DNA from 2 places in the Allobosea sp. RAF48 genome. Region 1 is predicted to be linked to the other one. Evidence: riboswitches for the same ligand, from Rfam matches in the RefSeq annotation. Region 1 holds a riboswitch; the other holds the start of a gene.
The links. Region 1 has a riboswitch for thiamine pyrophosphate ahead of AB4Z10_RS04410 (LuxE/PaaK family acyltransferase). Riboswitches for the same ligand answer to the same signal wherever they lie in the genome.
Positions count from the first base shown of each region.

Region 2: another riboswitch for thiamine pyrophosphate. It lies ahead of thiO (glycine oxidase ThiO); the one in region 1 lies ahead of AB4Z10_RS04410 (LuxE/PaaK family acyltransferase).

Region 1 is NZ_JBFRDZ010000002.1:215,864-222,930, forward strand. Features, by position in the region: gene AB4Z10_RS04400 (2-hydroxyacid dehydrogenase) at 1-585, opposite strand, end outside; gene AB4Z10_RS04405 (cephalosporin acylase I) at 606-2,282, opposite strand; TPP riboswitch at 2,421-2,548, shown strand; gene AB4Z10_RS04410 (LuxE/PaaK family acyltransferase) at 2,638-3,714, shown strand; gene AB4Z10_RS04415 (acyl-CoA reductase) at 3,720-5,168, shown strand; gene AB4Z10_RS04420 (ABC transporter ATP-binding protein) at 5,158-5,955, shown strand; gene AB4Z10_RS04425 (ABC transporter permease) at 5,952-6,701, shown strand; gene AB4Z10_RS04430 (ABC transporter substrate-binding protein) at 6,707-7,067, shown strand, end outside.
Region 2 is NZ_JBFRDZ010000001.1:142,631-149,697, forward strand. Features, by position in the region: gene AB4Z10_RS00700 (thiamine phosphate synthase) at 1-275, opposite strand, end outside; gene AB4Z10_RS00705 (thiazole synthase) at 290-1,060, opposite strand; gene thiS (sulfur carrier protein ThiS) at 1,062-1,259, opposite strand; gene thiO (glycine oxidase ThiO) at 1,243-2,238, opposite strand; TPP riboswitch at 2,316-2,417, opposite strand; tRNA gene AB4Z10_RS00720 (tRNA-Ser) at 2,615-2,705, shown strand; gene AB4Z10_RS00725 (hypothetical protein) at 3,271-5,040, shown strand; gene AB4Z10_RS00730 (hypothetical protein) at 5,062-5,256, opposite strand; gene AB4Z10_RS00735 (hypothetical protein) at 5,339-5,926, opposite strand; gene AB4Z10_RS00740 (carboxymuconolactone decarboxylase family protein) at 5,943-6,677, opposite strand; gene AB4Z10_RS00745 (VOC family protein) at 6,689-7,067, opposite strand, start outside.

The DNA.
Region 1 (7,067 bases):
GGCCATCGAAGCATGCTTCACGCCCAGCGCTGCTTCTTCGGCGACGTCGAGCGGCGTGCGCTTGCTGTAGAGGATGGTGCAGCCGAAGCCCTTCAGAAGCTTCGCGACATTCTTGCCGATCGCCCCGAAGCCGACGATGCCGACCGTCTTGCCCGAGAGCGTATAGGTATCCGACGGCAACTGACCCGTGCGCCAATGGCCCTTCTTGAGCTCAGCATTGCCGTAGGCGATGAGGCGCAGGGTCGACAGCATCAATCCGATCGCGAATTCGGAAACGGCTACGGCGTTTGAGCCGGTCGTGCGCGCGACCTGGATGCCGAGCTCCTTGGCTGCGGCGATATCGATGTTGTCGTAGCCGACGCCCCATTTGTGCAGCAGCTTCAGCTTCTTCGCCGCCCGCAGCACATCGGCCGAAACGCCGACCTGCCCGGAGATCGCGTAGTCGGCCTCCGCGATGATCTCCTTCATGTGCTCGTCGCCGCGCGCGGTCCCATGCGTCAGCACAAAGCCATCAGGCAGCAGCGCACGCAGCCGGTCGGCCCGCTCGGGGCTGGTCATGTCCAGGAGGACGATGGTCTCGGGCATGGAAAGGTCCGGCAATTCGATCAGATCGTGAAGCGCGCGCCGGCACGGGCAAGCCCGCCGGAGATGGCAACCGGCGTGCCGTCGGCGCGCCAGCAGGCGGCCCCGGTCAGCGTGCCGTCCGCATTGAAGGCGATGGCGTTCATGCCGCCGGCAACGCGCGGCGAGCGCACGATCCGGTGGCCGCGTGCCGCAAGCTCCTGCGCGACCGCTTCAGGGATCGCCTCCTCGAGCTCGAGCACCCCGCCCTCGGTCCAGACCCGCGGCGCCTCGACCGCCTCCTGCAATGTCATGCGATGGTCGATCAGGTTGACGATCGCCTGCAGCGCCGAGGGGAAGATGCGCAGCGCGCCGGGCAGGCCGAGCGCGAAGGCGAGCCTGCCCTCCTTCAGCGCCATCATCGGCGCCATCGAGGTGAAGACCCGCTTGCCCGGCGCGATCGAGAGCGCGCGGCCGGGATGCGGATCGAAGTTGAACATGTAGTTGTTGGCGATCATCCCCGTGCCGGGGATCTGGACGCAGGCGCCGAACAAGCCGTTGATCGTCTGCGTCGCGCTGACGACGTTGCCCTGCGCATCCGCGACGGTGACATGGGTGGTGTCCGCGGATTCGCCGCCGGAAAGCCCGGCTGTCCAGCTCTTCGCCTGCCCCATCGCGATCAAGGCGCGGCGCTCGTCGGCATAGGCCTTGTCGATCAGCCTCGCGACGGGGACCTTGACGAAGGCCGGATCGGCCGTCGCCACGGCGCGGTCGGCGAAGGCGATCTTCAGCGCCTCGGCCAGCAGATGCACGGCATCGGTCGAGCCGAAGCCGAGCGAGCCGATATCGTAGCCTTCGAGAATGTTGAGCATCTGCGTGATATGCACGCCCGAGGACGAGGGCGGCGGCGGGCCGATGATCTCGTAGCCGCGATAAGAGCCCCGGATCGGCTCGCGCAATTCGATCTTGTAGTTCGCGAGGTCGGCCTGATCGATCAGGCCGCCATTCGCCGCCATATAGTCGGTCAGCGCCCGCCCGAGCTTGCCGCCATACAGCGCCTCCGGCCCCTCCGCCGCGATCAATTTCAGGCTCGCGGCATAGTCGGCCTGGACGAGCCGCATGCCCGGCTGAAGCGGCTTCCCACCTGGCAGCAGCATCGCCGCAAGACCGGGATCGCGGGCGAGATCGCTGGCGTTGTCGGTGATGCAGTTCGACAGATAGGGCGTCACCACGAAGCCGCGCTCCGCCAGCCCGATCGCCGGTTGCAGCACCTCGGCCAGCGGCAGCGTGCCGAAACGGGCGAGCGCCTCGCACCAGCCTTTCAGCGCGCCGGGAACCGCCACCGCCTTGGCGCCAACGACGTTCTCGCGGTCGCGGGTGTCGCGTTGCCTGCCGATCTCGTCGGACAGGCAGTCATACATGTCGGGCGTCGCATGGCCCGGCGCGGTCGAGAGATTGTCGATCACGACATGGCGTCCATCCGCGAGGCGGATGTGACTCAGGCCGCCACCGAGAATGCCGACCATCATCGGTTCGGCGACGGTCAGCGCGAAGAGCGAGGCGACAGCGGCGTCGATCGCATTGCCGCCGCCGAGCAGCATCTGCGCGCCCGCCGCCGAGGCGAGCGGATGATTGGTGACGACCATCCCACGCGAGCCCGTGGCCGGCTTCTTTTCGCAGGTAAAGGAGGCGATGCGGGGTGGCGGCGCAGGAACGTTCATGGCCGGCACAGAAACGGTTTTGAGGGCCCGCGTCGAGCCTCTTCTTCAGCATGCGCGCCATGTCCCGGCTTCTCGCCGAAAGCGGCGGGCCCTGCGCCGGCAATGCTTGACAAGCCATGGCCCGAAGCCCCACCTAAAACCCGTTCCCAGGGGGGCCTCGCTAGGAGGCTGAGATTCCGCCGGCCGGGCGTCAAACCCGGCAACGCGGTGACCCTCCGAACCTGATCCGGATCATACCGGCGTAGGGATGCGGGACATGCGGCCGTCACAGGCCCTGATTCCAGCTTGCGCCCATGATCCTGTTGCGATCGACGCTCCCGGCTTGCCAGCGAGCGTCCGAACGGAGTGAGCCGCAGTGACGCAAGCCGAGATCATCGAGGCGCTCCTCGCGTTCATCTCGCTTCCCGATGCCACGGAAGCCGAATTCGAGGCGATGGCGCTGAAAGTCTTCACCTATCAGTTCCGCAACAACGAGCCCTACAAGCGCTTTGCCCTGCAGCGCGGCCGCACGCCGCTCTCGGTGAGACGCTGGCGCGACATCCCCGCCGTGCCGATCACCGCCTTCAAGGATCTGACGCTGAGCTGCAGCCCGCCGGAGGCGGCAAGCCATGTCTTCATGACGAGCGGCACGACGCAGGGCGTGCGCGGCCGCAGCTACCACCCGACGCTCGACGTCTGGAAGCGCTCGATGCTGGTGAACTTCCGCGCGCGTTTCATGCGTGGCCGCGAGCGCATCCGCATGGGCATCCTCTTCCCTGACGAGACGAAGCTGCCGAACTCCTCGCTCGCCACCTACCTCTCGCTCGCCCGGCGCGAGTGCGGCACGCCGGACTCGCAAGTCTTCATCAATGCGGACGGGCTCGACCTGGACGGCCTTCTGTCGGCGCTGGAGCAGGCGGAGACGAGCGGTGAGCCCTATTCCCTTCTCGGCGCGAGCTATTCCTTCGTGCCCGTGCTGGACGCGCTCGCCGCGAGCGGCCGGCGCTTCGCCCTGCCGGAGGGCAGCCTGATCCTCGACACCGGCGGCTTCAAGGGCCAGTCACGGGAGCTCGGCCCTGATGAGTTCTATGACGGGCTCGCAGCCGCCTTCGGCGTGCCGCGCTCGGCCTGCATCAACATGTACGGGATGACCGAGCTGAGTTCGCAGCTCTACGATGACGGAAACGAGACCTGCCCCTCGGTCAAATCCGGCCCGCACTGGATCCGCAGCCGCGTCGTCGATCCGCTGACCGGGGCGGACCTGCCGGAAGGCCAGCGGGGCGTCATCGTCCATCACGACCTCGCGCATTTCAACTGCGTTTCCGCGATCCTGACCGAGGACGCCGGCGAGATCGTCCCGGGTGGCTTCAAGCTGTTCGGCCGCGTCGACGGCGAAGCCTCGAAGGGCTGCTCGGTCGCGGTGGCCGAGTTCCTTGCGGCGGCGCGGGGCTGACCGCCGTGATCGAGCACGCAGGCCATCTGCCCGGCCTGGACCGCGAGGCGCTCCGCTGGCGCGAGGTCAGTCACAGTGCCTGGGGCGAAAGCGTCACTATCGCGCTGCCGGAGCTCGACGGAGCACAGGCCGCGGCTCTCTGCGAGCATGTGCGCAGCAATGCACGCGCCCGGCTGAAGCGGATGGACACCGCCCGCATCGTCACCGCGATCGACGCCGCCGTCGCGCGTCTGCTCGACCGCGGGCACCCGCTCCGACGCAAGGCCGAGCATCTCCTGCCGATCGTCACCGGCTATGATCGCGAGACGGTCCGCCTCGGCCTGACCGGCTATCTCAAGACCTTCCGGCGCCCGCAGCTCCTGCGCTTCCTGGCCGAGGATTTCGCCAATCCCGCCGTGCTCGACGGTTTCCAGCCGACGCCCAAGGGCGGCTACCTGCGCGCCCACGGCCCGGAACTGCTGCTGCATGTCTGGGCCGGCAACGTCCCGGCGCTCTCGCTCTGGAGCCTGATCTGCGGATTGCTGGTCAAGGCGGGCAGCGTGGGCAAGCTCGCCTCGGCCGAGCCGTTGACCGCGGGGTGGTTCGCCAGCCTCCTCGCGGAGATCGACCCGGAACTCGGCGAATGCCTCGCCATCGTCTGGTGGAAGGGCGGCGAAGCGGCGGCCGAACCGGTTTTCCTGCGCGAAGCCGACACCGTCATGGCCTATGGCGGCAACGACACGCTCGCGGCCCTGCGCGCCAAGCTGCCGGTCACCACGCGCTTCCTGCCGCATGGCCACAAGATCGGTTTCGGTGTCATCGCCCGCGAAGCGCTCGACAGCCGCAAGGCACCGGCGCTCGCCCGGCTCGCGGCCCATGACGTCGCCCGCTACGAGCAGCAGGGCTGCTACTCGCCGCAGCTGCTCTTCGTCGAGCGCGGCGGACGGGTCGCCCCCGCCGAATTCGCGCGCTACCTCGCGCAGGAGCTCGGCGCCCTCGTCCATCGCCATCCACGCCGCGCCCTGTCGCAAGGCGAAGCCGCGTCGATCGCCGCATGGCGGGGCGCGCAGGAGATGCGCGCGATGGACGGTGGGGCCGAACTCCTCGGCGAGCCCAGCGATTCCTGGAGCGTGATCCATGTCGAGGCGCCCGAAACCCTGAGCCCGACTGGCCTGAACCGCATGCTCAAGCTGGTCTCGGTCGACAGCCTCGATGAGGTCCCCGCCCTCGTCGCGCCCTACCGCAGCTTCCTGCAGACGGCGGGTGTCGCTGTGGCGCCCGAGCGGCTGTTCCTGCTCGCCGAGCGGCTAGGCGCGGTCGGCGTCAGCCGCGTCGCCCCGCTCGGACGCATGACCGCGCCGGAAGCCGGCTGGCATCATGACGGGCGCTTCAGCCTGCTCGATCTCGTCACCCTGACCGAGATCGAGCAGAGCACTGAGGCCGTGGCGGAAGGGTTCGCACCCTATGTCGATTGACCCTGCCATGCCCGGCTTCGTCGCGATCGAGCAGGTCGGATATAGCTATGACGCGTCCGGCCCCGCCATCGTCGATCGCGTCGACTGGGCCATCCCGCGCGGCGAAATTCATTGCCTGCTCGGCCGCAGCGGCTGCGGTAAGACCACGCTGCTCAAGCTCGCCGCCGGCCTGCTCATGCCGACAGAAGGCTCCATCCGCATCGGCGGTGAGCCGCTGCAGGGCCCAAGCCCGCGAGCCGGCTTCGTCTTCCAGGCTCCCACCCTGCTCGATTGGCTGAGCGCCCTCGACAACGTGCTGCTGCCGATCTCGCTGAAGCGCCGCCCGACGGCCGTCGACCGCGACGCGGCGCTCGATCTGCTCGCCCGCGTCGGACTTACGGACTTCGCCGCACGCCGGCCTTCCGAGCTCTCCGGCGGCCAGCAGAGCCGCGTCGCCGTCGCCCGCGCGCTGGTCGGTAACCCGGACCTGCTGCTGCTCGACGAGCCCTTTGCCGCGCTCGACGCCCTGACGCGCGAGGAATTGCAGGACGACCTGCTGCGGCTCTGCGCGCTCAACGGCACGACCGCGCTTTTCGTAACGCACGATATCGGCGAAGCCGTCTATCTCGGCGACAAGGTCGCGGTGATGGCCACCGGCCAGCTCACCCATGCGCGCCGTATCGAGCTGTCCCGCCCGCGCCACCGCGACATGCGCTACACTCCAGGCTTCACCGCGGCCTGTCACGATCTGCGCGACGCCATGGATGGCGGGCCGCAGGCCGCCACGAGCCGGAGGCCGGCGGCATGACGGCGCGCCTGCCCTCACTCCTGCTGCTGCTCGCCCTGCTTGCCGGCTGGGAAGCCTGGTGCCGGCTCGGCGGCCTCTCGGCGCTCGTCCTGCCGCCGCCCTCTGCCGTGCTCGCAACGCTGTGGAGCGAGATCACCACCGGCCGCCTCTGGCCGCATCTTGCCGTCACCGCCGCAGAAATGGCTCTGGGCCTGAGCATCGGCACTGTCGTCGGGCTCGGCGTCGGCATCCTGCTGGCGGAAGTCCCCGCGCTCAGCCGGCTGCTGCGCCCCTATATCCTCGCGAGCCAGCTCGTGCCCAAGCTCGCGCTCGGGCCCCTCTTCATCATCTGGTTCGGATTCGGCATGACGCCGACCGTCGTGATCACGGCGCTGATCTGCTTTTTCCCCCTGATGGAGAACACGCTGACCGGGATCAGCGAGGTCGATCCCGCCCGGCGCGAGCTCTTCCGCATGCTGGGTGCCGGCCGCCTTCAGACGCTGTTGCGCCTCAAACTGCCGGCGGCGCTGCCCGTCATCATGGCGGGCCTGCGTGTCGCCGTCGTGCTGGCGCTGGTCGGCGCCGTCGTCGGCGAATTCATCGGCGGGCGGATCGGCCTCGGCGCCTCGATCATCGCCGCCCAGAGCGTGATGGATTCGAGCCTGATTTTCGCGCTCTTCATCGTCATCACCGCTCTCGGAATGCTGCTCTATGAGGCCGTGCGCCTGCTCGAGCGCCGCGTCCTGCACCGTTTCTCGAAAGGCTAGATCCCATGTCCACGCTGCGCGCCCTTCTCCTGCTCGCCCTGTCCTGGCTGGCCGCCTCGCACGCTACAGCCCAGCCACTCGACAAGGTCACCGTCGCTGGCTGGAGCCAGCCGATCAGCGAGATCACCAATCTGCTGGCCGAGCCGGACAAAGGCTTCTTCAAGGCCAAGGGCATCGCGCTCGACTACGTGCCCGGCAATGGCGGCGGCGCAGCGCTCCAGACCCTGATCGCGGGACAGGCCGATGTCGCCTTCACCGATCCCGCCGCGCTCTATCTCGCGCTCGACAAGGGCGAGAAGCTCGTCGCGATCTACAACATCTATCCGCAGAACGTCTTCAACGTCGTCGCGCTCAAGAGCAGCGGCA
Region 2 (7,067 bases), on a different contig from region 1:
GCCTTGCGGATCGCGCCGAGATCGGCGTCGTCGAGATCCTCCTGGCCGAGATGGATGAAATCGCAGCCCTCGGCGATGGCGAGCTTCCAGTAGTCGTTGACGACGAGCACACAGCCGGCCGCCGCGCAGAGCGTCCTCGCCCGGGCGATTTCGCGTGCGACCTCGGCCTCGGGGCGGTCCTTGACGCGCAACTGCACCAGCTTGACGCCGAGCGGCAGCATCCGCTCCAGCCAATCGGCGCTGTCGAAGATGGGGTAGAACGGATCGAGCTTCATGCGGGACGAGTCTTTCAGGCCAGGAAGGCTTTGCCCATGACGGGGGTGGAGGGAGCGGCCATGTCGCGCGCCTCGATCGGCTGCGCGGCGAAGGCCTGGCGGCCGGCGCGGATGGCGAGCGCGAAGGCCTCCGCCATCGCCGCGGGGTCGCCCGCCTTGGCGACGGCGGTATTGAGCAGGATGCCGTCATAGCCCATCTCCATCGCCTGTGCGGCATGGGAAGGCAGGCCGATACCGGCATCGACGACGAGCGGAATGTCAGGGAAATGCTGACGCATGCTGCGCAGGCCATAGGGGTTGTTGAGCCCCCTGCCCGAGCCGATCGGTGCGCCCCAGGGCATCAGCACCTCGCAGCCGGCATCGAGCAGCCGCCCGCCGACGACGAGATCCTCCGTGGTGTAGGGAAAGACCTTGAAGCCGTCATCGGCGAGGATGCGGGCGGCCTCGACCAACGCGATCACATCCGGCTGCAGCGTGTCGTCCTCGCCGATCACCTCGAGCTTGATCCAGTCGGTGCCGAAGACCTCGCGCGCCATCTGTGCGGTGGTCACCGCTTCCTTGACGGTGTGACAGCCCGCCGTGTTCGGCAGAACCTTGACGCCGAGCTCGCGGATCAGCGCCCAGAACGCCTGCCCGGCGCCGCCGGCCGATTCCCGCCGCAGCGAGACGGTGACGACCTCGGCGCCCGAGCGCTTCACCGCCTCGGCCAGGATCGCGGGAGACGGATACTGCGCTGTACCGAGGAAAAGCGGATTCTGCGGCTCGAAACCATAGAAGGACGCCATCTCAGCCTCCCTGCATCGGCGCGACGACCTCGATGCGGTCGCCATCGTTCAAAGGCATCTCGGCCCGCTTGCGCGCCGGCACGAACTCGCCGTTCACCGCCGTCGCGACGATGCGGCCGCCATAGCCGAGCTCGGCCAGCGCCTCCGCCAGCGTCTTCGCGGCGATTTCCTGCGGCGCGCCGTTAAGCAGCAAGGTCATGCAGCATCTCCGGTCTGGATTGCGGATTGGACACGGCTTCCGCCGCCATCCACGCCATCGCGGGGCTGAGCAGGAAACCGTGGCGGTAGAGTCCGTTGACGTGGATCACCCGCCCGCGGCGTGTCAGCCGCGGCAGGTTGTCGGGAAAGGCCGGGCGGGCATCGGTACCGATCTCGACCACCTCCGCCTCGCCGAAGGCTGGATGCAGCGCATAGGCCGCGCCGAGCAGCTCCAGCATGGCGCGGGCCGAGATGCGGCTGCGCTCCCCGCTCTCGATCATCGTCGCACCGACCATGAAGAGCCCGTCGGCACGCGGCACGATGTAAAGCGGGATACGCGGGTGCAGCAGACGAACCGGCCGCGACAGGCTGATATCGTCGCTCCGGAGCAGCAGCATCTCACCCTTGACGCCGCGCAGTTCCGGCAGGACATCGCGCGCAGCCAGCCCGCGGCAGTCGAGGACGATATCGGCATCGAGATCGGCCGGTTCGACCGCACTGTCGAAATGGATGACGGCGCCGTTCGCGACCAGCCGCTCGCCCAGAGCGGCGATCGCCTGTCGGGGATCGAGATGCGCCTCCCCAGAGAAGAACAGACCGCGCGAGAATCGCCCGGCGAGATCGGTCTCCAGCCCGGCGATGGCCTCGCCGTCGATATCCTCGAAATGGCTGGTTCGCTGGCCGAAGCGGCGCAGCTCCGACCGATCCCGGCTTGGCGCGACGACGAGCGTGCCCTTGCGGACGACGCCGCCGGCATGACGCTCCCACCAGTCGGCTGCCTGCTGCCCTAGCCGGATCACCGGCTCCTCGGCGCTCTCGCCCTCGCACCAGGGCGCGAGCATGCCGCCAGCATACCAGGAGCAGGCCTCGGCCCCGACGCGCGGGCCGCGTTCATGCACGGTGACGTCAGCGCCGCGCGCCAGCAGTTCGGTGGCGCAGGCGAGACCGACGACGCCGGCGCCGACCACCGCGACTGTCAGGCCTGACTGAGGACGTTCTGCCGTCATGCTTTCCCTGCTCCCGGGAAGGCAGCGGCCTGAGGCGCGAGCAACTTGTCTGCGAGCCGAAGACCGTTCCCTTCGCCGGCATTACCCGGATCAGGTGCGATGGGTTGGCGCAGGCCACGCCTCTCAGCCTTTCGGCACCCCAACGGACAACAGCAATTTAGTGGCAGCGCCGCCGGGGAGCAAGCCAGGCCGGCGCAGGGCTCCGTTGCGGCGGCCTCTTACCTCTCGAGCACTCCCTTCACACGGGAGTGGTCGAGCGCCGCGTTCGCGCGAATACACAGGTCGTACGAAGGAAGTTATCGGCGAGGCTTGTCAAAGGCCTCTGCAATCAGGCATAGAGCCTCTCGCCGGAGACGTGGCCGAGAGGCTGAAGGCACTCGTTTGCTAAATGAGCATACCCCACAAGGGTATCGAGGGTTCGAATCCCTCCGTCTCCGCCACTTCTATCTGCACTAAGCAGATGATTTAATTGAGAAATAGGGGACCGGAAGTTGCGGATACCCCAACACTCGCTCTCGCTCGCAAGTCACGTGGGTGGCGCGAGGCGCGATCATTCATTGAGCAATGCGCTCCGGTTCGCGCCATAAGCAGACTCTGGCTGCCGCCCCGAACCAGACATTCACAGGTTTGCCTTCGTGGTCTGGTGGCGCCCCAAGTGAGACATTCGCCACGAGGCGCCTGACAAGCGGGGGCGGCCGCTTGCCGACGTCTGAGATGTCCGCTTACGGGCGATTCACTTCGGCAACGTCCCGCTTCCGGGCCTGGCCAATCATGCCAAAGGCGGTTGAATTCCAGACGCATTGGCGAAGCAGAAGTAGATCTGTTGCCGCAGCGGGCGAGCGTCGGCGAGCTGCGGATTGCTTCGACCAGCGGCTGTCGCCGGAGATGCAGCGTCGTGACCCGCGCCTTGGCGCGAACGTCGATCGACTTGTATGTCCGGCCGAAAATCCCATACTAGGCTATAATATTTAGTATTCGAGCGTGTGTCCTCGCGGGAAGAGTATCATGCGAGCGCGGAGTATCCTGGGTTCCTCACCGGTTGCTTCGGCCGCAGACACACCGTGCGAAACGGGGACCGCCGGCATTCCCCAAGCTGAAAGCGTCAGGGCTCAGCTTGGTCGCATCCTGAAAAGCCCGGATTTCGATGCGACGGAGCGGTCGCGGAAATTTCTGGACTATGTTGTCGAGGAGGCTATCGCGGGCCGCGCCGACCGCATTAAGGCGTATGCGATCGCGGTCGAGGTCTTCGGGCGGGATGCCTTGTTCGACGCGCACTCCGACCCGGTCGTCCGCATTGAGGCTGGGCATCTTCGGCGCGCGTTGAAACTCTTCTATGTCACCGCCGGGGTTTCGGATGAGATCGTCATATCGATCCCGAAAGGCAGCTATGTCCCCAAATTCGACGTGCGGCCATCGTCGACGGGCCCCGTCCCGGTGGTCAGGCGGGGTCGTTGGCCGCGCGCGCTCCCCGTCGGGATCGCGTGCCTGGTGGCACTTGCAACCCTGTCCTGGCTGGCGGTGAACCGGGCCAGCATGGATCGCCTGGAGGCTCCGGCCCTGCCCCGATTGCTGGTGAGACCTTTCGACGACCTGACTAATGCGGGTAACTCCCAAGCTATCGCGCGCGGCTTGACGCAAGAGGTCATCGAGCAGATCGCCAAGTTCAAGGACATCGTGACGGTGGTAGGCGACCCGCGCGATTATGCCGGCGCGTCCTCGGCCCGGTCCTCGGCCTCCGATCCGCGCTATGTCCTCGCGGGCGACATCAACGTCACCGACAACGAGTTCCGGCTTCGCGCCCGTGTCCTCAACCGTGTCGATAACTCGGTGATCTGGGCAAACAGCTACACCGGCGATCTGCAGGCCTCGAAGCTCATCGCGACCGTGACCGACATCGCCCGGCAGGTCGCAACGCCGCTCGGGCAGCCCTATGGGGTGATCTATCTGGCCGACGCATCCCAGCGGCCTCAGAACGCGCCGGACGATTGGCAGGCCTATGCCTGCACGCTGACCTACTACGCCTATCGCGCCAGCCTCGACGGCAAAAAGCATCCATCGGTCCGCAAATGCCTTGAAGATGCGGTGCGGCGCTTTCCGAACTATGCGACGGCCTGGGCGCTTCTCTCGCAAGCCTATGTCGACGAAATCCGCTTTCGCTACCCGATCGACCCGTCGTCGTCTCCGGCTTCGATCGACAGGGCGCTCGAAGCCGCGCGCCGTGCCGTGGAACTCGATCCGGATAACATTCGCGCCCTCCAGGCCCAGATGTTCGCCTTGTATTTCCACGGCGAAGTCGAGGCCGCCCTGAAGATCGGCGAGCAGGCCCTTGGCCTCAACCCCAACGATACAGAGCTTGTCGGCGAGTACGGCTACCGCCTCTCGCTGGCCGGTAACTGGGCACGCGGCTGCGCGCTCATGAACGAAGCTCGAAAGCGAAATCCCGGGCCGCTTGCCTACTACGAGTCGGGCCTCGCACTCTGCAGCTATTTCAAGGGAGACTTGCGGGAGGCCGCGATGTGGATCACCAAGACGCCTGCGCCGGAGAACCCCAATTATCATATGATCGCCGCTGCGATCTACGGCGAGGCGGGTCAAACCACCGAGGCCGCGCGCGAACGGACGTGGATGGAGGCCCATGCGCCTCGGCTCATCGCCAACCTTCGATCAGAGGTGGCGCTGCGGGTCGTCCGCCGGGAGGACATCGATCGTTTCATGCAGTCCTTGAGCAAGGCCGGCATCGCGCCGCCCGGCGAGGACCGGCCGAAATCCAACTAGCCGAAGCAAGCGCCCAGAAGTTCAGCGGCCCGACACCGCTCCTCCCGAGACGAGGCGCGCGGGATAGATCCTGTGTTGCAGCGGATACAGCAGGACGCCGACGGGGATCGCGGTGGTTTCCAGCCCGAAGATCGCGCCCTTCGCCATGGTAAAGCAACCGGCTAGCAACAGTTCGATCGGTACGGACGCCAACCCCGCTGGCTCGACGCGCGCCATGGCACGGGGCGAACCGAATCCACCTTCGTCGGACCAGGAATGTGAGCAGGGATGTCAGTCCGGAAAACGGCCACCAGCAACACTAAGAATCGGCTGAGTCCCGAACCACCGTCTTGAACAGCAGCGCTTCGATTCGGCCTTGACCGAGCACGCGATTGAAGTTCCGGAATGCGAAGAACGGGATGAGAGCGAAGAACAGGATCACGGCGACACACAGGACGCCGGCCATTCCTCCTCCGCCAATCGCCGGAACGCTGGTGATGGCGGATTCGCCCTTGAACAGGCCAATGATGATCTCTTCAAGAACGTGGAAGGCTACGAACAAAATCGAGAACAGGAAGGAGTCATGCAGGATCGGATAGATCAGAGGCCACCGATCGAGCCATCTGCTTAAATTGAGATCCTCCAGGACAAGCATGACTTTCGCGAGGATGAACGCGTTGAATACTGCAAAGCCCTGTGACGCAAAACTGATTTCGTGTTCGCGGAGAATGATCCGCTCGTTCAGCACGAAGAGTCCGAACAATATCCATAGGTACAGGAACAGTACGACGAACCGTCTTGCCTCGTCGAGGACGCGCGCCCGCAGTTTGTGTGCCCGGTCTTTCGGCGCGGTCGTGGCATCTGCGATGTCGGCGACATCTCGCTCCCCGGGGTCAGCTTCTGTCATCGCCTGCATCCCCGCTTCAGCTGCTCGAACGATTCGCCATTTCCTCGGCCAGTATCGGAATCGCGAGGTTGCAGGCCTGCACGCCCTGGGCTGTGCATAGCTTCAGAACCTCCATGATTTCCTCGGCCGTTGCTCCCAGCGCCAAGGCCGCCTTGATGTGCCGACGCGTGCCCGGCGCATACATGTGCGTGAACGATGCATCGAAGGCGATGCTGAGAAGCTCCATCTCCTTCGAACTGAAAATCCCGCTGCCGTAGATTCCGGCGCCCGTCGCCATGAACTCGTCGGTCCATCGTGGATCGAGCTCAAAAAAGGGATTCCAGGCCTCGTTCCACTGGCCGATGTTCTTCATCCTGTCGCATGCGGGCGTCGCAACCGGAGGCCGTTCCGCCGACTGCTTGCCCGACGCCTTCATTTCATCGAGCAGGATCGGGGCGCCCAGGCTGCAGGAGTGAATCGACATCACGGTCGCCATCTTGATGACCGTCAGGAGTTCGTCACGCGTGGCGCCCGCGTCGAGGGCGGCGCTGATGTGACGGCGGGTGCCCTCCCTATCGAGATTTGTGCAGGCTGCATTGATCCCGACGGCAATCAACTCGACGAACCTGCGTGGAAGAACCGCGCCGCCCCAGGCATTTGTACTCATCGCCTGACAAGCATGCGCCCAGCGAGGATCCCATGTCTCGAGTTGGGTGAGGGCGTCGCTCTCCCACGGCCCGAGCGAGCCGTCGTCTTGCCGCTGCCTTTCCATTTGAACATCCTTCAATCGGGTTCCGGCATCGGGAAGGCCTTGGCATCGGGCTGCCAGACCGCGAACATGTTTCCCGACGGATCGGCGAGAACGGCGACCCATGCCGTTCTCGGTACTGCGGTCTTAGGCCTCACGACTTTTGCCCCCATTTGCTCGGCGAGGGCCAGCGAATCGTCGATCGACTCGACATTCACGAACTGCAGCCAGCCCTTCGGGTCGGCTTTCGGCTGGTAGGTGAGCCCGCCTCCCACGCTGTCGATGTCGGCCGGGTCCAAATGGATGCGCCAATAGTCCAGGCCTTCGACCTGTTCCATTCGCCAACCGAAGAGTGCGCCGTAGAACTTGGAGGGCTTCTCCGGCTCGTCGCCGTAGATTTCAAAGTGGGTTATC